Regions from separate parts of the Streptomyces sp. NPDC032721 genome, predicted to be linked through region 2. Evidence: riboswitches for the same ligand, from Rfam matches in the RefSeq annotation. Region 2 holds a riboswitch; each other region holds the start of a gene.

Region 1 (4,986 bases), on a different contig from region 2:
CAACTGCTGCCAGTTCGTGCGGCGCAGGTCCCGCGCGGTCCGCTGGAGGGCTTCCGCGCTGACGCGGCCCTTCCAGTAGCCCTCGACCGCCTTCTTGAGCTCCCGGCCCTGGCCCTGGCGGGGGTAGCCGTACACGGTGGCGCGTGCTGCCGCGGCTGCGGACTTCGATGTCACGGAAATCTCCTTCGCGAGATGACTCCTGAGAATCCCGGTGATGAGGCGCGAAGGGGTGACGGAACCGGGCGGAGCCGAACGCGCGCGACGGGCGCGGCACTTCCGCCTGATGTGTACGCCGACCCGCCCACGAGGTCACCGGAATATCCGCACGCGAGGGGTCGCGTACGGGCAACGGGCAGGTCTTCGGACTCGCGGGCACACCCACCGGGGTCTCCTCCGGCGGATTCCTACTGACCGTCGCTTCCCAGGTCCGACCGGACCCAGTGCGTATGACGGCTGTCGTTCCCACTCACCGCTGCGGGGCAGTCCCGGATTCCCACCGGGTTCCCTCTTACGACGCGTCTACCTGGCGGGCAGGGCGAACCAGCTGCACGGGACACACTAGGCGGCAAAGCCCCCTGCCGTCACCACCGGCAGGGGCGGGGACGGTGGCGGGGCGAGGTGCGGCGGAGGTGGGGGTCGAGGTGGGGGTGGACTTACTAGGACGTCCAACTATATGTTCGTGACAAGCCCGCGGTGCAGGGAAGCCGGTGTGAATCCGGCGCGGTCCCGCCACTGTGACTGGGGAGTGTGTTCTTCCAGCAGGACAGGCCACTGACGGAAACCCATCCGTCGGGAAGGCCGGAGAACGCGCGTCGATCCGGGAGCCAGGATACCGGCCACGGGGTGTTCCGTGTTTTCCACGAGGATGGAGCAGACACGCATGGCACCGGTACGTGACCACGGCCCAGGTGATCCGGCGGAGTACCCGAACTGCGAGGCCCTGCCCCCGCGTTCGTGACTCGACGAAGGCATTCCGGTATCCCGGCCGCCTTCCCCTGTCCCGCGGCGGACCCTGCGCGACGCACCCCGACCGGTGCGCAGCACACCCCGACCGGTGTGCCCCGCGCCCCGCCGCGCCTTCCTCGGATCCCCAGCTGAACCTGACGAGAGCAGGCTTCGATGGTCCGCGAGCTCACCCACTTCATCGGCGGCAAGCACACCGTCGGCACGTCCGGCCTCTTCGCCGACGTGTACGACCCGAACACCGGCACCGTCCAGGCCAAGGTCCCCCTGGCCGGACGCGCCGACACCGAGGCGGCGATCACCGACGCCGAGAAGGCCCAGCAGGACTGGGGGCAGTGGAACCCGCAGCGGCGCGCCCGCGTCCTGCTCCGCTTCCTCCAACTCGTCGAGGAGGAACGCGAGTCGCTGGCCCGACTGCTGTCCGCCGAACACGGCAAGACCGTCGCCGACGCCCACGGCGACCTCCAACGCGGCCTGGAGGTGGTGGAGTTCGCCGCCGGGATCCCGCACCTCCTCAAGGGCGAGTTCACCGACAACGCCGGAACCGGTATCGACGTCCACTCGCTGCGCTCACCGCTCGGCGTGGTCGCCGGGATCACCCCCTTCAACTTCCCCGCGATGATCCCGCTGTGGCAGGCCGCCCCGGCACTGGCCTGCGGCAACGCCTTCGTCCTCAAGCCCTCCGAGCGCGACCCCTCCGTACCGCTGCGGCTGGCCGAACTGTTCCTGGAAGCGGGACTGCCGCCCGGGGTGCTCAACGTGGTCAACGGCGGCAAGGAAGCCGTCGACACCCTCCTGGACGACCCGCGCGTACAGGCCATCGGCTTCGTCGGCTCCACCCCGGTCGCCGCGCACCTCTACGCCACCGCCGCCGCCCGCGGAAAGCGCGCCCAGTGCTTCGGCGGCGCCAAGAACCACCTGATCGTGATGCCCGACGCCGACCTCGACCAGGCCGCGGACGCCCTCATCGGCGCGGGCTACGGCTCGGCGGGCGAACGCTGCATGGCGATCTCCGTCGCCGTACCCGTCGGGGAGGAGACGGCCGACGCACTGGTGATCAAGCTCAGGGAACGCATCGCCGCCCTGCGCATCGGCACCTCCGACGACCCGGACGCCGACTTCGGCCCCCTCGTCAGCCGGGACGCCCTGGACCGGGTCAACCGCTACGTGGGCATCGGGGACGTCGAGGGCGCCGAACTCGTCGTGGACGGACGGGGCTTCACCCTGCCGGGACACGAGAACGGCTTCTTCGCCGGGGCCACCCTCTTCGACCGGGTCACCCCCTCGATGCGGATCTACCGGGAGGAGATCTTCGGCCCCGTGCTGTGCGTCGTACGGGCCGCCGACTACGAGGAGGCGCTACGGCTGCCCAGCGAGCACCCGTACGGCAACGGCGTCGCGATCTTCACCCGCGACGGGGACACCGCCCGCGACTTCACCCGCCGCGTCAACACCGGCATGGTCGGCGTCAACGTCCCCGTCCCGGTGCCCGTCGCGTACCACACCTTCGGCGGCTGGAAGCGGTCCGGCTTCGGCGACCTCAACCAGCACGGCCCCGACTCCGTCCGCTTCCTCACCCGTACCAAGACCGTCACCTCGCGCTGGCCCTCCGGGGTCAAGGAGGGCGCGAGCTTCACCATCCCGACGATGGGATGAGCGCCGTGACCCTGCTCACCGAGGACCAGCTCGCCCTGGCCGAGGTCACCCTCGACTTCGCACAGGAGCAGCTCGCCCCGCACGCCGTCGCCTGGGACCAGGACAAGTACTTCCCCGTCGAGGTGATCCGCAAGGCCGCGGGTCTCGGCCTCGGCGGAGTTTACGTACGCGAGGAGCACGGCGGCTCCGGGCTCAGCCGGGCCGACGGCGTCCTCGTCTTCGAGACGCTGGCCACCGGCTGCCCGTCCATCGCCGGATACCTCTCCATCCACAACATGGTCGCCTCGATGATCGACCGCCACGGCGACGCGGCGCAGCGCCGCCGCTGGCTGCCGGGCCTGTGCGCGGCCGACACGCTGGGCAGCTACTGCCTCACCGAACCGGGCGCGGGCTCGGACGCGGGCGCCCTGCGCACGCGCGCCGACCGGGACGGCGACCACTACGTCCTGACCGGCGTCAAGCAGTTCATCTCCGGTGCCGGAACCGCCGGGGTGTACGTGGTCATGGCCAGGACGGGGGAGGCGGGGCCGCGCGGGATCTCCGCGTTCGTCGTCGAACGCGACGACCCCGGGGTCTCCTTCGGCGCCAACGAACAGAAGATGGGCTGGAACGCCCAGCCCACCCGCCAGGTCGTCCTCGACGGCGTACGGCTGCCCGCCGACCGGCTGCTCGGCGGCGAGGGCAACGGGTTCCGCATCGCCATGGGCGGACTGAACGGCGGCCGGCTCGGCATCGCCGCCTGCTCCCTGGGCGGCGCGCAGAGCGCCCTGAACCGCAGCCTCGCCCACCTCGCCGACCGGGAGGCCTTCGGGGCCCGGCTGCTTGACGCCCAGGCCCTGCAGTTCCGGCTCGCCGACATGGCCACCGAACTGGCCGCCGCCCGGGCCCTGCTCCGGCAGGCCGCCGCCGCACTCGACGCGGCCGATCCGAAGGCCGCGGAGCTGTGCGCGATGGCCAAGCGCTTCGCCACCGACACGGGCTACTCGGTCGCCGACCGGGCGCTCCAACTCCACGGCGGATACGGCTACTTGAGCGAGTACGGCATCGAGAAGATCGTCCGCGACCTCCGAGTGCACCAGATCTTGGAAGGGACCAACGAGATCATGCGCGTCATCGTCGCCCGAGGGCTGACGGGGGCACTGCGATGACCGGTGCCGAGAACCCCGCCCAGAACCCTGTCCGGAATCCCGCCGACGAGGTCCTTCTCCGTACCGAGGGGCGGGCGGCCCACCTGGTGCTCAACCGGCCGAAGGCACTCAACGCCCTCAACCACGCCATGGTGCGGGCCATCGACGAGGCGCTGACCGCCTGGGAACACGACCCCGCCGTACAGGTGGTGACCCTCAGCGGCGCAGGCGAACGCGGTCTGTGCGCGGGCGGCGACATCCGCGCGATCCACCGGGACGCCCGTACGGGAGACGCTCGTACCGGCGGCAGTTCCTCTGCCGCCTTCTGGCGCGACGAGTACCGGCTCAACGCCAGGATCGCCCGCTACCCCAAGCCGTACGTCGCCGTCATGGACGGCATCGTGATGGGCGGCGGCGTCGGCGTGAGCGCGCACGGCAGTGTCCGTATCGTCACCGAGCGCTCCCGGATCGCCATGCCGGAGACCGGCATCGGCTTCGTACCGGACGTCGGCGGTACCCACCTGCTCGCCCTCGCACCCGGCGAGCTCGGCACCCACCTCGCGCTCACCGGCGCACAACTCGGCGCCGCCGACGCCCTGTTGTGCGGGCTCGCCGACCACTTCGTACCCTCGGCAGACCTGCCGGGACTTCTCGACGACCTGTCCGGCCGACCGGTCTGGGACGTCCTGCCGAAGTACGTGGCCCAGCCGCCGCCCGGCACCCTGGCGGACCACAGGACCTGGATCGACGCGTGCTACGCCGCCGACACCGTCGAGGCGATCGTCGCCCGGCTGCGGGACCACGGCTCCGAGGCCGCAGGGGCGACGGCCGACACCCTGCTGACCAAATCGCCCACCGCCCTGAAGGTCACCCTCCGCGCGGTCCGCCGGGCCCGGCGGCTCGGTCCGCTGGAACGCGTCCTGGAGCAGGAGTACCGGACCTCCTGCGCCGCACTCGCCTCGTACGACCTGGTCGAGGGAATCCGGGCCCAGGTCATCGACAAGGACCGCGACCCGCGCTGGAAACCGGCCACGCTGGCCGAGGTCACCGACGCGGACGTGGCGCGCTACTTCGTCCCGCCGCCCGGCGGCGAACTCCAACTGACCGCCCCCGCGCAGGAGGTGCCCTGGTGACCACCGTCATCGCCTTCATCGGCCTCGGCCACATGGGCGGCCCGATGGCCGCCAACCTGGCCGCCGCCGGTCACCGCGTACTCGGCTTCGACCTCGCCCCCGAGGCG
Region 2 (4,986 bases):
CACCAGCAGGAACCGCGCGGCGTGCCGCACGGACACCCCCTCGCGCTCGACGTACGACGCGCCCATGGCGGCGGCGTCGAGCAGCAGGTCGACCAGGTGGTCGTGGAGGAGATTGACCTCGTCGACGTAGAGGATTCCCCGGTGCGCGTCGGCCAGCAGCCCCGGCTCGAAGGCCTTCACGCCCTCGCTCAGCGCCCGCTCGATGTCGAGCGCGCCGACCAGGCGGTCCTCCGACGCGCCGACCGGCAGCTCCACCATGCGGGTGGGCCGGGTGACGCCGTCGCCGGGCTCGTGCGGCCCGTCCGGGCAGTGGGGGTCCGCCGCACCGGGAGCGCAGGAGAACCTGCACCCCTCGACGACGTCCATCGCGGGCAGCACCGCCGTGAGACCACGCACGATCGTGGACTTGGCGGTGCCCTTCTCGCCCCGGACGAGCACCCCGCCGATGGCCGGGGACACGGCGTTGAGCAGCAGGCTCAACCGCATGTCGTCCATCCCGACGACTGCGGTGAACGGATAAGGAGCCGTGGCCATTAACGGGTTCCCCTTTCGAGGGAGGTGTGGTGATCCGCTGAGAAGACGCTTTCCGTACGGGCGGAGGCGGGGCATCCGCCGGGGGGTCTCACGGCGCCCCCGGCGGCACGAACGGCAGCCCCGCCGGCGCGCCGGACTCGATCAGCCGCCACAGCCCGTCCGTGTCCGCATGGTGCTCGATCAGGTCGCCCAGCTTGTCCAACTGCTCCTCGCGCAGCGCCTCGAAGCTGGTGTCGGGCGCCGGTACGAAGCGACGCCCCGCGGCGGCGGCGACCTCCCGCAGGAAGGCGCGCCGGAACGCGTCGCTCTCCAGCGACCCGTGCCAGTGCGTCCCCCACACCGAGCCCACCCGGCAGCCGTCCAGGAAGGCGTCGCCGCCCAGCACTTCGGCGACACCGTGATGGATCTCGTACCCCGTCACCGTCTCGCCCAGCGCCTCGCCCACCGGGCGCGCCAGGGTCTTCTCCCGGGCGAACCGCACCCGCACCGGCAGCAGTCCGAGCCCGTCCACCGTCCCGGCGCGCGACTCCACCTCGTCCTCGATGCGCTCGCCGAGCACCTGGAAACCGCCGCAGATCCCCAGCACCGGCCGCCCCTCGGCCGCCCGCCGCACCAGGGCGTCGGCGAGTCCGCGCTCCCTGAGCCACTCCAGCGCCTTCACCGTGCCCCGGGTGCCCGGGACGACCACGAGGTCCGCGTCGGCGAGTTCCTCCGCCCGGTCCACGAACCGCACCACCACACCCGGCTCGGCCGCCAGCGCGTCCACATCGGTGAAGTTCGACATCAGCGGCACCGCGCACACCGCGACGCGCAGCACGTCCTCGCCGACCGGCGGCGCCACCACGGACTCGCGGACGGCGCCGCGCAGCGACACCCGCAGTCCGTCCTCCTCGTCGATGCCGAGCCCGTGCGCGAAGGGCAGCACCCCGTACGTCCGGCGCCCGGTGAGGTCCTGGAGCATGTCCAGGCCCGGCTCCAGCAGCGACACATCACCCCGGAACTTGTTCACCAAGTAGCCCGCGACCAGCCGCTGGTCCTCCTTCGCCAGCAGCGCCGTCGTCCCGAAGAACGACGCGAAGACCCCGCCCCGGTCGATGTCGCCGACCACGACCACCGGGAAGCCGGCGGCCCGCGCGATCCCCATGTTCACGATGTCGGTACGCCGCAGATTGATCTCGGCGGGGCTCCCGGCGCCCTCGCAGATCACCGCGTCGTACTGGCCGCGCAACTCCGCCAGGCACTCGGTGACCGTGCCGAGCAGCGCCTCGCGGTGCCCGCCCTGGACGCCCTTGCCGTACTCCTTGCCGCCCGCCGTGCCGAAGAAGCCGCGCGCGCTCATCTCGCCCACCGGCTTGCCGAGCAGCACCACCTGGCTGGACCTGTCGCTGCCCGGCTTCAGCAGTACGGGGTTCATCAGCGCGGTCGGCTCGACCCTGGCCGCCTGCGCCTGCATCGCCTGCGCCCGCCCGATCTCCGCGCCCTCACGGGTCACGAACGAGTTCAGCGACATGTTCTGCGCCTTGAACGGGGCGACCTTCACCCCCTGCCGCACCAGCCACCGGCAGATCCCCGCCGTGACCACGCTCTTGCCCGCGTCCGACGTGGTCCCCGCGACCAGCAGTCCACCGCCGCTCATGACGTACGTCCCTTCACTCGGCCCGCCAGCACGCGCCCCGCCGCACACACGGCCAGCGCCAGCACACCCACCCGGCGCGACAGCCGCACCGCACGTTCGATGTCCGCCGTGGCGACGGGCCGGCCCGCCGCCCCGTTGAGCACCGCCCGGTGCTCCACCCGCCCGGCGTACGACAGCGTCCCGCCGAGCCGCACCCCCAGCGCACCCGCGAACGAGGCCTCGACCGGGCCCGCGTTGGGGCTCGGATGGGCCGCGGCGTCCGTACGCCAGGCACGCAGCGCACCGCGCCGGTCCTCCCCGGCGAGCACCGCGAGCGCGGCCGTCAGCCGGGCACCCGGCCAGCCCGCCACGTCGTCCAGCCGCGCCGAGGCCCACCCGTAGCGCCGGTAGCGCGCCGACCTGTGCCCGACCATCGCGTCCAGGGTGTTCACCGCGCGGAACGCCACCAGCCCCGGCACGCCCCCGACCGCCCCCCACACCAGCGCGCCCACCACGGCGTCGGAGGTGTTCTCGGCGACGGACTCCACCACGGCACGCGCCATCTGCTGCCCGTCCAGGGCCTGCGGGTCGCGCCCGCACAGGTGCGGCAGCCGCTCGCGGGCCACGTCGAGGTCCCCGGCGGCCAGCGCCCCGCCGATCGCACGGGCCTCGCGCCCCAGCGACGTACCGCCGACGACGGACCACGTGACGGCGGCGGTCAGGGCGACGGAAGCGGCGGGGGAGCGGCGCACGGCACGCGCGGCGAGCGCGGCGGCCCCGGCGGCCCCGCCGACGCACAGGAGGGTGTGCAGGGCGCCCCGGCCCCGGTCGTCGCGCCACAGGGCCTTCTCCACGGCCCCGGCGGCACGGCCGAAGGCGGCCACCGGATGGCCCCGGCGCGGATCGCCGAGCAGCAGGTCGCCGAGGAGGCCGGCGGCGGCACCGTACGCGAAGACATGGGCAGGCGAAACAGCTGAACCGCGTGGACCGCAGCCGGGCATGGCGAAGTTGTCCTCACTCAGGGTCCGCGCCCTGGTTCGACGTGACGAGCGGCTGGGAGTTCCTGGCTTCGTGACGACCAAAGGTCGCACGTGACAGTGGCGGGACCGCGCCGGATTCGCACCGGCTTCCTCTCCATGCCGCCGTATTGGCTCGGGCAGTCCACCATGCGCCGCGAACAACCGTCAACCTGGGGTTGACCTGCAGGAGGCGGCGCACGGAAGCACCGCCCCGCACACGACGGACCGCCCCGCGCACGGGGCGCGGGGCGGTCCGGGGGAGATGCGTGCGTCAGGCGACGATCAGGAAGATCCCGTACGCGACGGCCGCCGCGCAGAGCGCGAAGCAGGCGTACGCGCCGGTGCGCGCCATGGTCGCGGAGCCGCCGGAAGCGGCGGCCGCCTCCTGCTTGGAGAGGCCCACGATGCCGAGGGTGAAGAGGCCCACCAGGCCGACGGTGGCCACGAGGCTGACGCCGAAGACGGTGCCGAGAGCTGCCCAGTCGATGTTCATGTCGTCGCTTCCTTAGACCGAGGCGGCCGGGCGGGCCGGTTCGGCGGAGGCCCCGGAGGGGGAGTGGAGGGTGGCCTTTATGTCGTCGGTGGTGAGCACACCGGCGGGCGGCGGGGTGACGGCCGCGATGGCCGTGGTGACCACACCGGCGGGCTCGGCGGCGGCGCCGGTGGCCGCTGCCTGGGGCGCGGTGCCGGTCGAGTCGAGGTCGTCGGCGGTGACCGGCTTGCGGCGCGACAGCGCCCAGATCACGGCCGAGCCGCCCACCAGCAGGATCGCCACGGCGGTGACGCCCCAGGTGCCCTGACCGGTGAGGAACTCCGCGGCGGCGGCGACCAGTCCGGCGGCCGGCAGCGTCAGACCCCAGGCGACGAACATCCGGGTCGCGGTCGACCAGCGGACCACGCCGCCCTTGCGGCCGAGACCGGCGCCCATCACGGAGCCGGAGCAGACCTGGGTGGTGGAGAGCGAGAAGCCGAGGTGCGAGGAGGCCAGGATGACCGTGGCCGCACCGGTCTGGGCGGCGAAGCCCTGCGGCGGCCTCAGGTCGGTGAGGCCGGTGCCCATGGTGCGGATGATGCGCCAGCCGCCGAGGTAGGTACCCAGCGCGATGGCCACACCGGCCGAGACGATGACCCACATCGGCGGGTTCGCGCCGGGGGCCAGCACGTTGCCGGTGACCAGGGCCAGGGTGATGACACCCATGGTCTTCTGCGCGTCGTTGGTGCCGTGGGCGAGCGAGACGAGACCGGCGGAGGCGATCTGACCGGCCCGGTAGCCCTTGGCGGTGGCCTTCTCGTCGGTCTTGTCCGCCAGCTTGAAGGTGAGCTTGGTGGCGAGGTACGCGGCGGCACCGGCCACGATCGGCGCGGCGATCGCGGGCAGCAGCACCTTGGTGATGACGACGCTGCCGTTGACGCCGGAGGCGCCGACCGACATCAGGGTGGCGCCGATGAGGCCGCCGAAGAGTGCGTGGGAGGAACTGGACGGCAGGCCGATCAGCCAGGTCATCAGGTTCCAGAGGATCGCGCCGACGAGCGCCGCGAAGATCACTTCCGTGGTGATGCCGCTCTCGTTGATGAGTCCACCGGAGATCGTCTTGGCGACCTCGACGGAGAGGAAGGCACCAACGAGGTTCAGCACGGCGGACATGGCCACCGCCGTTTTGGGCTTGAGTGCGCCGGTCGAGATGGTGGTGGCCATCGCGTTGGCAGTGTCGTGGAAACCGTTCGTGAAATCGAACACGAGTGCGGTCACGATCACGATTCCGAGAAGGAGCGTGATGTGTTCCATTTACCCAGGCAATCGTTTGAGGTCAGTGGCTG
Region 3 (4,986 bases), on a different contig from region 2:
AGAGTTCCTTGCCGTACTTCTTGCTGTCCTCGGTGGAGTAGAAGTTCGAGACGTTCACCGAGAAGCCGTCGGCCTGGTCGATGCCCGACCACTTCAGCGGCTCGAAGATCTGGTCCGGCTTGCCCCAGCCCGCGTTGCCCGCGTCCAGGTAGACCTTGGTCTTCGGCTGTGCCTTCAGCGTCTTGATGGCGCCCTTGAGGAGGTCGTAGCGCTCCTCGTGGAACTTCTCGGGGGTGCACTGGTCGACCAGGTGCAGCACCGCGTCCGGCTCCAGGATCACCGTGGCGGGACGGTCGCCGATGCCCTCGGCGACCTCCTTGATGAAGGCGCGGTACGCGTTGCCGTCGGCGGCGCCGCCGCCGGAGAAGTTGCCGCAGTCGCGGTGCGGGATGTTGTAGACGACCAGGATCGCCTCGCGGTCGGCCTTCGCGGCGGCCTCGGTGAAGCCCTTGGCCTGCTCCTTGGCGTTCTCCGGGATCAGCCATTCGCCGGACGGCTGCTGGGCGATCTTCCGGATCAGTTCCTTCTTGGCGCTGTCGCTCTCCTCGGCGAGCGCCTTGGCCGCCTTGGAGTCCGGATTGACCCAGAACGGATCGTCACCCTTGGGCTGTTGGGACACCGGCGGGTTGCCTCCCGATCCCCCGCTCGTACCGCCGCTGCCCCCTCCGTCCGAGGAGCAGCCGGTGAGCAGCAGAGCGGACCCCACCGCGACCGCTCCCAGTGCTCGCACACGTCCGCTGTAACTGCCGTACATCGACTCCCCCTTGGGCGCCTGAATGGAAAAGAAGGCCGAGGCAACCCCCCAGGCGCCCCTGCCCGGACACAACCGGGCGAATCCATCCTGACACATGGGGCTTCGCCGTCAGTAGGTGCGCCCGCTTCGTCGAGAAGCTGTTGCACCGCGTTCAACCTGCCTCTTTGGGGGCACCCGGCTACGATGAAGCACTCCTGGCGGCCTTCCGCCGGGTACTTCGCAGGACTCTTCGGACCTCTTCACGGGTGTCCCTCCGGGGGCCCTGCGGAACTCGTCGGAAACCCTCAGGAGGAGGGGCGTGGTCACCGCCCGTATGACCGCCCTGCTCGACGAGCTGGCGGTACGCCGCACCGCCGGACTCGACGAGTCCTTCGCCCGCCGCTGCGCCGAGATCCTGGGAGTGGACGGGCTGGCCGTCACCCTCGCCGACGAGGAGCTGCGGGGCGAGCCCGTGTGGTTCTCCGGCCGGTGCGCCGCCGGTCTGGAGGATCTCCAGTTCACCCTGGGCGAGGGGCCGGGGCCGGACTGCCTGCACACCGGGCGGCTGGTCCTGGAGAGCGATCTGGCGGAGGTCCCCAGGGAGCGCTGGCCGGGGTTCCTGCCGGCCGCGCAGAAGTCCGGGCTGCGGGCGGTGTTCTCCCTGCCGCTGCAGATCGGCGCGATCCTGGTGGGGGTCCTGACCTGTCACCGGGAAGAGCCGGGGCCGCTGTCCGGCGAGGCGCTGACCGACGTGCTGGTGCTCGCCGACGCCCTGACCCTGACCCTGCTGGGCAGCGGCCCGGGCGGGCGGCTGCCGGCCGGGGCCCGCACGGATCCCACGGCTCCCACGGCTCCCACAGCTTCCGCGGTTCCCGGCCCCGGCGGCTGGCTCGCGCAGGACGCGGCGCTCTACCGTGCGGAGGTGCACCAGGCGACCGGCATGATCGCGGTACGGCTGGGGGTGCCCCCGGCGGCGGCACTGGCCCGGCTGCGTGCGTACGCGTACGCCGCCGAGCGGCCCATCCTGGAGGTGGCGGGGGACGTGGTGGCACGGCGCCTGCTCTTCACCCCCGACGGGGCCCTGCATGACGGAGACGGCACGGAACAGGCACGATGATCCAGTGGCAGCGCCTCGCGCGGGCCCCCCGACGGCACGACAGATGTGGGTGACAACGCATGGACAGCTCCCGGCGCGAACAGAAGATCGCGACGGCCTTCGTCGAGCTCGCCGACACCCTGGTCGACGACTTCGAGGTGATCGACTTCCTCCAGTGGTCGGCGGCCAGGTGCGTCGAGCTCCTCGATGTGTCCGCTGCCGGGCTGATGCTGGTCGACCAGCGCGGCCAGCTCCAGTGCGTGGCCACCTCCGACGAACGCGCCCAGCTGTTCGACCTGCTGGAGATGCAGTACCTGGAGGGGCCCTGCCAGGACTCCTTCCGCAGCCGTGGCCCGGTCGGGCCGCTCGCGCTGGACGATCCGGCGGTACGGGAGCGCTGGCCGGTCTTCGCGCCGCGCGCCGCCGCGTACGGCTTCCTGTCCACGTACGCGGTCCCGCTGCGCAGCCGCGAGACGGTCATCGGCGCGCTGAACCTCTTCGTCTGCGACCCGGGTGCCGTCCCCGGCGCGCACGACCTGGCGCTGGCCCAGGCGCTGGCGGACACCTCGACCCTCGGCGTCCTCCAGCAGCGCACCCTGCACCACGACGAGCTGGTCGCCGGGCAGCTCCAGTCGGCGCTCTCCGGCCGGATGCGCCTCGACCAGGCCAAGGGGATGGTGGCGGAGCAGTGGGGGATCTCGGTGGACGAGGCGTTCGACGCGCTGCGGGCCCATTCGGTCCGTACCCGGCGGCCGGTGTCGGAGATCGCCACCGAACTGGTCCGGGGAAGCCTTTCCGCGGCGGCGGTCCTTGTCGAGAGCCGAGAGCCGGGGCCGGGGGAAGAGGGGATGAGAGCGAAGTGAGGGGGTTTCCGTCGACACGGTTGACACGAGAGAGGACACCCGGCGCGACTTTGCTGTGACTTTGCGTCAATTACCCTATGGAGAACGGCGCTTGGCCGTTCTACAGTGTTCGTAGGCCCCAGCCCCCGGCCACCAGAGCCGAGTTGGCACTCCAAGAACCTCCCGCACAGACGCCGGGCTTCTCCCGCAGTCCGTGCGCGTGCGGTCGAGGACCAGCCCGGTCGGCGGCTCCGGGGGGAGCGAGCGGCCGACCGGGCCAGGTGCACCCACGCGCCCCTCCCCCGCCTCACCCCGCCCCTCTGTGCGGCATTGACAGTGCACCGCCAGACTGGGACTCTCCCCAGGACAACTCCACAATTCGAGGCGACGGCGAACAGGAACTCCGGTGCGATTCCGGGGCGGTCCCGCCACTGTGACCACACCTGCCCGGGTGCGGAAGCCAGGAACTGACCCGTCGTCCTCCTGCCATGGGGCGTGGAAACCCCAGAAGGAGGCTCCCCCGCATGTCTACGCATGTCCCGCAGGCCGCCGACCAGTCGGCGTCGCTCGCGTCCGCGACCACCCGTACCCGCGACCTGCTGATCCTGGCCGCCGCGGCGATCATCGCCCTCGTCGCGCTCTACGCCGTGTTCATGGACAACGGCCAGATCATCTCCGCGACCGGCGACTACCTGCACGAGTTCTCGCACGACGGCCGGCACCTCTTCGGTGCCCCTTGCCACTGATCGGGGCCGTACGCACCATGAACAACCCCATACTTCCCCTGCTCGGCCGCGCGCTCGCGGCCGGCGGGGCGGCCGGTCTTGCCACCGGCCTGTTCTCCCTGCTGCTCGCCGAGCCGCTGATGGACCGGGCGATCGTCCTCGAAGAGGCCCGCTCGGCGAAGGAGGAGGCCGCCGAGCACGCCCACGGCGCGGCCGCCGGTGCCACCCAGGGGCACGAGGAGCTGTTCTCCCGCTCGGCCCAGCACTTCGGCCTGGTTGTCACGGCGGTGATCGCCGGGCTCGCGCTCGGTGCGCTGTTCGCGGTGGCGTACGCGCTGGTCCACCGCCGTACCGGCTTCCTGGTACGGGCGTGGCCGCGTGCGCTCGCCTTCTGCGCGGCGGCTTTCGTGGCCGTCGCCCTGCTGCCGGGGCTGCGCTACCCGGCGGCGCCGCCCGGGGTCGGTGACTCCTCGACGGTGGCCAACCGGCAGGCGCTGTGGGTGGCCGCGGTGGTCATCGGCATCCTCGGCATGGTCCTGGCGTGGCAGTTGTACGTACGGCTGGCCGGCCGCGCGGAGCCGCTGCGGCACGGGGCGGTGTTCCTGACCGGGGCCGCCACCCTCGCCGTGATGTTCCTGCTGCCCGGCAATCCGGACGAAGTCCCCGTACCGGCCACGCTGTTGTGGGACTTCCGGGTGCTGTCGCTGGGCTCGCAGCTGCTGCTGTGGGCGGTGTTCGCGGCGGTGTTCGGCGGGCTGGGCCTGCGGGCCGCGGCGCGGGCCGCCGAGCGGGCGAAGTCCCCTGCCTCCGCTCAGGACTTGGCGGCGGCGGGCGCTTCGGTGGCGCCGGTCAAGTAGGCGGAGACGACCACGTTGGCCGTGTAGGCGCGGGCTTCGTGGTCGTACGTACCGCCGCAGGTGATCAGGCGCAGTTCCGCGCGTCCGTCCTCGCGGGCTCCGTACACCTTCTTCGCGTCGAACTTCTCCCGGCTGAAGACCTGGACGTCGTCGATGGTGAACTCGGTGACGGAGCCGTCCGCTCCGGTGACCTTGATCTGCTCGCCGGGGCGGGCCGAGCTGAGCCCGTAGAAGACCGCGGGCTTGCTCTTGGTGTCGACGTGCCCCACCAGCAGGGCCGTGCCGCTCGCTCCGGGGCGGGTGCCGTCGCCGAACCAGCCGACGGTGGTGGGCTGTTCGTACGGCGGCGGGTCCACGGCGCCCGAGGCGTCGAGACCCCGGGGGACGACGGGGGCGGCGATGCCGAGCGACGGGATCTCCACCCGCCGGGGCTTCACTCCGGCCACCGGTTCGTGTGCCTCGGGCAGTTCGATCTGCAGCAGCGGGCGTCCCACCGCGGCCACGTCACCGGTGGTCGGGGCGGATATGCCGCCCGGCCCGTCGGTGAGGTCGCGGCCCCACAGCCACAGTCCGAGGAGCAGTACCGCCCAGGCGACGCCGGTGAGCATCCGGCCCTTGCCGGACGCGTGGTCATCGCTCATGTCCGCTCCTCTCCCAGCCCTGTTTCCCGGTCGCGATCGTGCCTGTCGCGCTTCAGTCGGCGGAGGCGCCGCTCCGGCGGCGGCGGACCGAA
Region 4 (4,986 bases), on a different contig from region 2:
CGTGGACGGCTTCCTCGAAGAGCTGGCGCGAGAGGTAGAGGCGCGCTTCGGGGGAGTTGATGTGCTTGTAGAGGGTCAGGACGAGGTTGTTGGAGACGATCGAGTCGCCGGTCGCGAAGAACGCGACGAGGCGGCCGATCATGTGCTGCTCGCCCGGGGTGAGCTTCGCCAGGTCGGCGACGTCCGAGTGGAGGTCGACCTCCTCGACGGTCCAGGTGTTCTTGATCGCGTCCCGGTAGCGCTCGTAGAAGTCCGGGTAGCGCATGGGGCGGAGAGTCAGCTCGAAGCCGGGGTCGAGCAGGTTCTTCTCGGTGGAAGTGGACATTACTGGCAGGCCTCGCAGGACTCGGGGTTTTCCAGGGAGCAGGCGAGCGCTTCGGCGTCGGTCGCCTGCTGTACGGGGATGGGGGCGGCGGCAGCGGTCTGCGAGCCGGCCGCGCGGGCGATCCGGGTGGCCGGGCGCGAGCGCAGGTAGTACGTCGTCTTCAGGCCCTTCTTCCAGGCGTACGCGTACATCGAGCTGAGCTTGCCGATGGTGGGCGTTTCCAGGAAGAGGTTCAGGGACTGGGACTGGTCGAGGTACGGGGTGCGGGCGGCGGCCATGTCGATCAGGCCGCGCTGCGGGATCTCCCAGGCGGTGCGGTAGAGGTCGCGGACCTCGGTGGGGATCCAGTTGAAGCCCTGGACGGAGCCGGAGGCCTCGCGCAGTGCCTCGCGGGTCTGGGCGTCCCAGACGCCGAGCGCCTTCAGGTCGTTGACCAGGTAGGAGTTGACCTGGAGGAACTCGCCGGAGAGGGTCTCGCGCTTGAAGAGGTTGGAGACCTGCGGCTCGATGCACTCGTACACGCCTGCGATGGAGGCGATGGTGGCGGTCGGGGCGATCGCGAGGAGGAGGGAGTTGCGCATGCCGGTCCTGGCGATGCGGGCGCGCAGGGCTTCCCAGCGCTCCGGCCAGGTGGCCTGGACGCCGTAGTGGTCGGGGTGCAGTACGCCCCGGGCGGTGCGGGTCTTCTCCCAGGCGGGGAGCGGGCCCGAGCGCTCGGCGAGGTCGCAGGACGCCTCGTACGCGGCGAGCATGATGCGTTCGGCGATACGGGTGGAGAGGGCCGCGGCCTCGGCGGAGTCGAAGGGCAGCTTCAGCTGAAAGAAGACGTCCTGGAGGCCCATGGCACCCAGGCCCACCGGGCGCCACTTGGAGTTGGAGTTCCCGGCCTGCTCGGTCGGGTAGAAGTTGATGTCGACGACCCGGTCGAGGAAGGTGACGGCCGTGCGGACGGTCTCGTCCAGGCGGTCCCAGTCGATGTCGCGGGCCGCGGTGTCGACGAAGGCGCCCAGGTTGACCGAGCCGAGGTTGCAGACGGCCGTCTCGCCGTCGTTGGTGACCTCAAGGATCTCGGTGCAGAGGTTGGAGGAGTGGACCGTGTGGCCCGGCTCCGCCGTCTGGTTGGCGGTGCGGTTGGAGGCGTCCTTGAAGGTCATCCAGCCGTTGCCGGTCTGCGCGAGGGTGCGCATCATGCGGCCGTACAGCTCACGGGCCGGCATGGACTTCTTGGCCAGGCCCGCGGCTTCGGCCTTGCGGTAGGCGGCGTCGAAGTCGTCGCCCCACAGGTCGACGAGCTCGGGGACGTCGGCGGGGGAGAAGAGCGACCACTGGCCGTCCTGGTCCACGCGGCGCATGAACTCGTCCGGGATCCAGTGGGCGAGGTTCAGGTTGTGGGTGCGGCGGGCGTCCTCGCCGGTGTTGTCGCGGAGCTCCAGGAACTCCTCGATGTCCGCGTGCCAGGTCTCCAGGTAGACGGCTGCCGCACCCTTGCGGCGACCGCCCTGGTTGACGGCCGCGACGGAGGCGTCGAGCGTCTTCAGGAACGGCACGATGCCGTTGGAGTGGCCGTTGGTGCCGCGGATCAGGGAGCCGCGGGCGCGGATGCGCGAGTACGAGAGACCGATGCCGCCCGCGTGCTTGGAGAGGCGCGCGACCTGGTGGTAGCGGTCGTAGATCGAGTCCAGCTCGTCCATCGGGGAGTCGAGGAGGTAGCAGGACGACATCTGGGGGTGGCGGGTGCCGGAGTTGAAGAGAGTGGGGGAGGAGGGGAGGTAGTCCAGACGGCTCATCAGCCGGTAGAGCGAGGCGACCTCGGCGAGAGCCCGCTCGCTGTCGTCCTCGGCGAGGCCGGAGGCCACCCGCAGCATGAAGTGCTGCGGGGTCTCGATGACCTGGCGGGTGAGGGGGTGCCGGAGCAGGTAGCGGCTGTAGACCGTGCGCAGGCCGAAGTACTCGAAGCGGTCGTCGCCGTCGAGGTCGACCAGCTCGTCGAGGGCCGCCGCGTGCTTCGCGACGAAGTCGGCCGTACGGTCCGCGATGAGCCCTTCGCGGTGGCCGACGGCGACGGACTCGGAGAAGCAGCCGACGCCCTGGGTGGCTGCTTCGTCCCGGATCGTACGGGCGAGGAGGCGGGCGGCGAGGCGGGAGTACGCCGGGTCCTCGGAGATGAGTCCGGCGGCGGACTCGGTGGCGAGCTCGCGGAGTTCGGCGGCGTCCGAGCGTGCGTTGCGCCCGCGCAGGGCGGCGGCGGCGACCCGGCCGGGGTCGGTGTCGGTGAGGTCGGCGGTGAGGTCGGTCAGGGTGCGCAGGAGGGCGGTGCCGGGGGCGTCCTGCTGGTCCTGGCCGAGGTGCTGACTCTGCTCGGCGGTGGCCGGGTCGACTGGCGCGATGGTCACGTGGGGGCTCTCCCTCGCTCGGCGCCGCGCCTGCGGGGGAAGAGGGCGCACGGGCGCACGGGACCCCGGAAAGGGGCACGCGTCACCTGGCGTCCACTGGCCCTACCGCGAGGCCCGGACGTATCGGTGTCCGGATCGGTCGAGCCGGACTCGCTGTCGGCAGGTCCTCGGACTTTGACGGTGCGCAAAAGCGCACATGACACACCGTTGCGGGACAGTTCCGGATTCGCACCGGATTCCCCTGCGACGACAGCGAGACGAGCATACATGTGGGGGGTGCGTCGTGGTGCACCCACCACATCTTGTGTCGCGTGCGGTGGCGGTGAAGGGGCGGAAGCGGGCTAGAGCCCCTTCACGTACGTCAAAAGCCCCAGTCCGGGCACCGGTTCCCAGTCCCTTTCGGGTGTCCGTACGAAGCCGAGCCGCTCATAGATCCGGTGTGCGCCGCGCATCGTCGGCTGGGTCGACATCACCAGCCGTACGACCCCCTCCTCGGCCCGTGCGCGGGCGATGCAGGCCCGTACGAGGCTCTCGCCCGCCCCGCGGCCGCGGCCCGCGTGGGCGACCGCCAGCATGCGGAACTCGGCCTCGCCGGGGGAGGCGATGTCCTGGAGGGGGCTGCCCTGGGGTGCGTAGGTGACGGTGCCGATGAGGGTCCCCTCGGAGTCGACGGCCACGAGCAGTTCCGCCTGCTCGGCCCGGGAGGCGGCGTCGCGCAGCGTGTCGAGGTACGGGTCCCGGGTGCCCCCGGAGAGGAGGCCGTCGTCGAGGTAGGCGCGGGCGGTGATGTCGCCCACTTCGGTGTGTTCGGCGGGGTCGGCGGGCCGGATGTGAATGTCCATGCCGGTGAGTGTGCAACGCGAAGGCCCGGTGTCCCACTCCGTTTTCGCGGAGCGGAACACCGGGCCTTCACCCTTGCGGGAGGTGCCTCGGCGAGGTGCCTCGGCGGCAGGGCCTCAGCAGCAGCGGAAGCCCTCCCTGGGGTCGCCCTCGCGGGCGTCCATGCGCTTGCGTTCGAAGGCGCGGCGGGTCAGTACCCGGGCGTGCGGATCGTGCGCTCTGGCGTGTGCGACATACCGGTCGTACGCGGCTTCGCCGGTCACCTCGCGCACGTACCAGCGCAGTCGGCCCAGCCCGTGGCGCACCGCTGCCACGGTCCGGCCGGTGGCGGTCATGCCTTCTTCTCCCCGCCCTCGCGCGGCCTGCCCTCCGGGCCGATGCCGGCCGCGACCAGCTCCGCCTTCTCCTCCTTGGTGGCGATGAGCGAGGCGGGGGCGACGATCTTCGACTCGACGTAGGGGGTTTCGCTGAGCGTGACGCCCGCCGGGTTGCGGATCGCCTTCAGGCAGGCGCGGCAGGCCTCGAAGAGGACCACGACGATCAGCACGGCGAAGAGGATCGAAAGGATGCCGTCCACCGTGGAGTTGGTGACGATGGTCTCCATCTGGTCGCGGTTCTTGGCGAGTCCGACCTTGTCGAGTCCCTTGTCGAGGGCGGTCTGGTAGACGTCGCGCTGGGCGAAGAAGCCCACCTTCGGATCGGCGGAGAAGATCTTCTGCCAGCTCGCGGTGAGCGTGACCGCGACGTCCCAGAGCAGCGGAACGGCCGTCACCCAGGCGTACTTGAGCCGCCCGGACTTGATGAGGAGCGTGGTGCAGACGGCGAGCGCGACGGCGGCCAGGAGCTGGTTGGCGATTCCGAACAGCGGGAAGAGCTGGTTGATGCCGCCGAGCGGGTCGTGCACGCCGACCCACAGGAAGTACCCCCAGGCGACGACGACGATCGCGCTGGCGATCCAGACGCCGGGCTTCCAGCTTACGTTCTTGAACGGCTTGTAGACGTTGCCCAGCATGTCCTGGAGCATGAACCGGCCGACCCGGGTGCCCGCGTCGAGCGTCGTCAGGATGAACAGCGCCTCGAACATGATGGCGAAGTGGTACCAGAAGGCCTTCATCGCGGCGCCGCCGAAGGCCGCCGAGAAGATCTCGGAGAGGCCGAGCGCGAAGGTGGGCGCACCACCCGTGCGGTGCAGCAGGCTGGCCTCCTCGACGTCCTTGGCGGCCTGTGCGAGGTCGGCCGGGGAGATGGTGAAGCCTAGGTTGCCGACCGCCGTGGACGCCGCTTGCACGGTGTCACCGACCACGCCCGCGGGCGAGTTGATCGCGAAGTAGAGGCCGGGTTCGATGATGCAGGCGGCGATCAGTGCCATGACCGCGACGAACGACTCGACCAGCATGGAGCCGTAGCCGATCGTCCGGATCTGGGTCT

The links. Region 2 has a riboswitch for cobalamin ahead of ACZ5PB_RS27745 (cobalamin biosynthesis protein). Riboswitches for the same ligand answer to the same signal wherever they lie in the genome.
Region 1: another riboswitch for cobalamin. It lies ahead of ACZ5PB_RS26550 (CoA-acylating methylmalonate-semialdehyde dehydrogenase); the one in region 2 lies ahead of ACZ5PB_RS27745 (cobalamin biosynthesis protein).
Region 3: another riboswitch for cobalamin. It lies ahead of ACZ5PB_RS30815 (CbtB domain-containing protein); the one in region 2 lies ahead of ACZ5PB_RS27745 (cobalamin biosynthesis protein).
Region 4: another riboswitch for cobalamin. It lies ahead of ACZ5PB_RS32255 (ribonucleoside-diphosphate reductase subunit alpha); the one in region 2 lies ahead of ACZ5PB_RS27745 (cobalamin biosynthesis protein).

Annotation. Positions count from the first base shown of each region.
Region 1 covers NZ_JBVIMX010000013.1:95,535-100,520, forward strand. Annotated here, with positions in the region: gene metE (5-methyltetrahydropteroyltriglutamate--homocysteine S-methyltransferase) at 1-174, opposite strand, end outside; cobalamin riboswitch at 335-560, opposite strand; cobalamin riboswitch at 675-855, shown strand; gene ACZ5PB_RS26550 (CoA-acylating methylmalonate-semialdehyde dehydrogenase) at 1,120-2,619, shown strand; gene ACZ5PB_RS26555 (acyl-CoA dehydrogenase family protein) at 2,616-3,767, shown strand; gene ACZ5PB_RS26560 (enoyl-CoA hydratase/isomerase family protein) at 3,764-4,879, shown strand; gene mmsB (3-hydroxyisobutyrate dehydrogenase) at 4,876-4,986, shown strand, end outside.
Region 2 covers NZ_JBVIMX010000014.1:59,497-64,482, reverse strand. Annotated here, with positions in the region: gene ACZ5PB_RS27755 (putative cobaltochelatase) at 1-534, opposite strand, end outside; gene ACZ5PB_RS27750 (cobyric acid synthase) at 623-2,170, opposite strand; gene ACZ5PB_RS27745 (cobalamin biosynthesis protein) at 2,167-3,150, opposite strand; cobalamin riboswitch at 3,184-3,333, opposite strand; gene ACZ5PB_RS27740 (hypothetical protein) at 3,440-3,661, opposite strand; gene ACZ5PB_RS27735 (inorganic phosphate transporter) at 3,674-4,954, opposite strand.
Region 3 covers NZ_JBVIMX010000017.1:26,409-31,394, forward strand. Annotated here, with positions in the region: gene ACZ5PB_RS30800 (glycoside hydrolase family 6 protein) at 1-754, opposite strand, end outside; gene ACZ5PB_RS30805 (GAF domain-containing protein) at 1,053-1,850, shown strand; gene ACZ5PB_RS30810 (GAF and ANTAR domain-containing protein) at 1,910-2,692, shown strand; cobalamin riboswitch at 3,005-3,161, shown strand; gene ACZ5PB_RS30815 (CbtB domain-containing protein) at 3,196-3,417, shown strand; gene ACZ5PB_RS30820 (CbtA family protein) at 3,435-4,253, shown strand; gene ACZ5PB_RS30825 (class F sortase) at 4,208-4,894, opposite strand; gene ACZ5PB_RS30830 (hypothetical protein) at 4,947-4,986, opposite strand, start outside.
Region 4 covers NZ_JBVIMX010000018.1:139,596-144,581, forward strand. Annotated here, with positions in the region: gene ACZ5PB_RS32250 (ribonucleotide-diphosphate reductase subunit beta) at 1-325, opposite strand, end outside; gene ACZ5PB_RS32255 (ribonucleoside-diphosphate reductase subunit alpha) at 325-2,718, opposite strand; cobalamin riboswitch at 2,860-2,984, opposite strand; gene ACZ5PB_RS32260 (GNAT family N-acetyltransferase) at 3,060-3,560, opposite strand; gene ACZ5PB_RS32265 (YbdD/YjiX family protein) at 3,675-3,893, opposite strand; gene ACZ5PB_RS32270 (carbon starvation CstA family protein) at 3,890-4,986, opposite strand, start outside.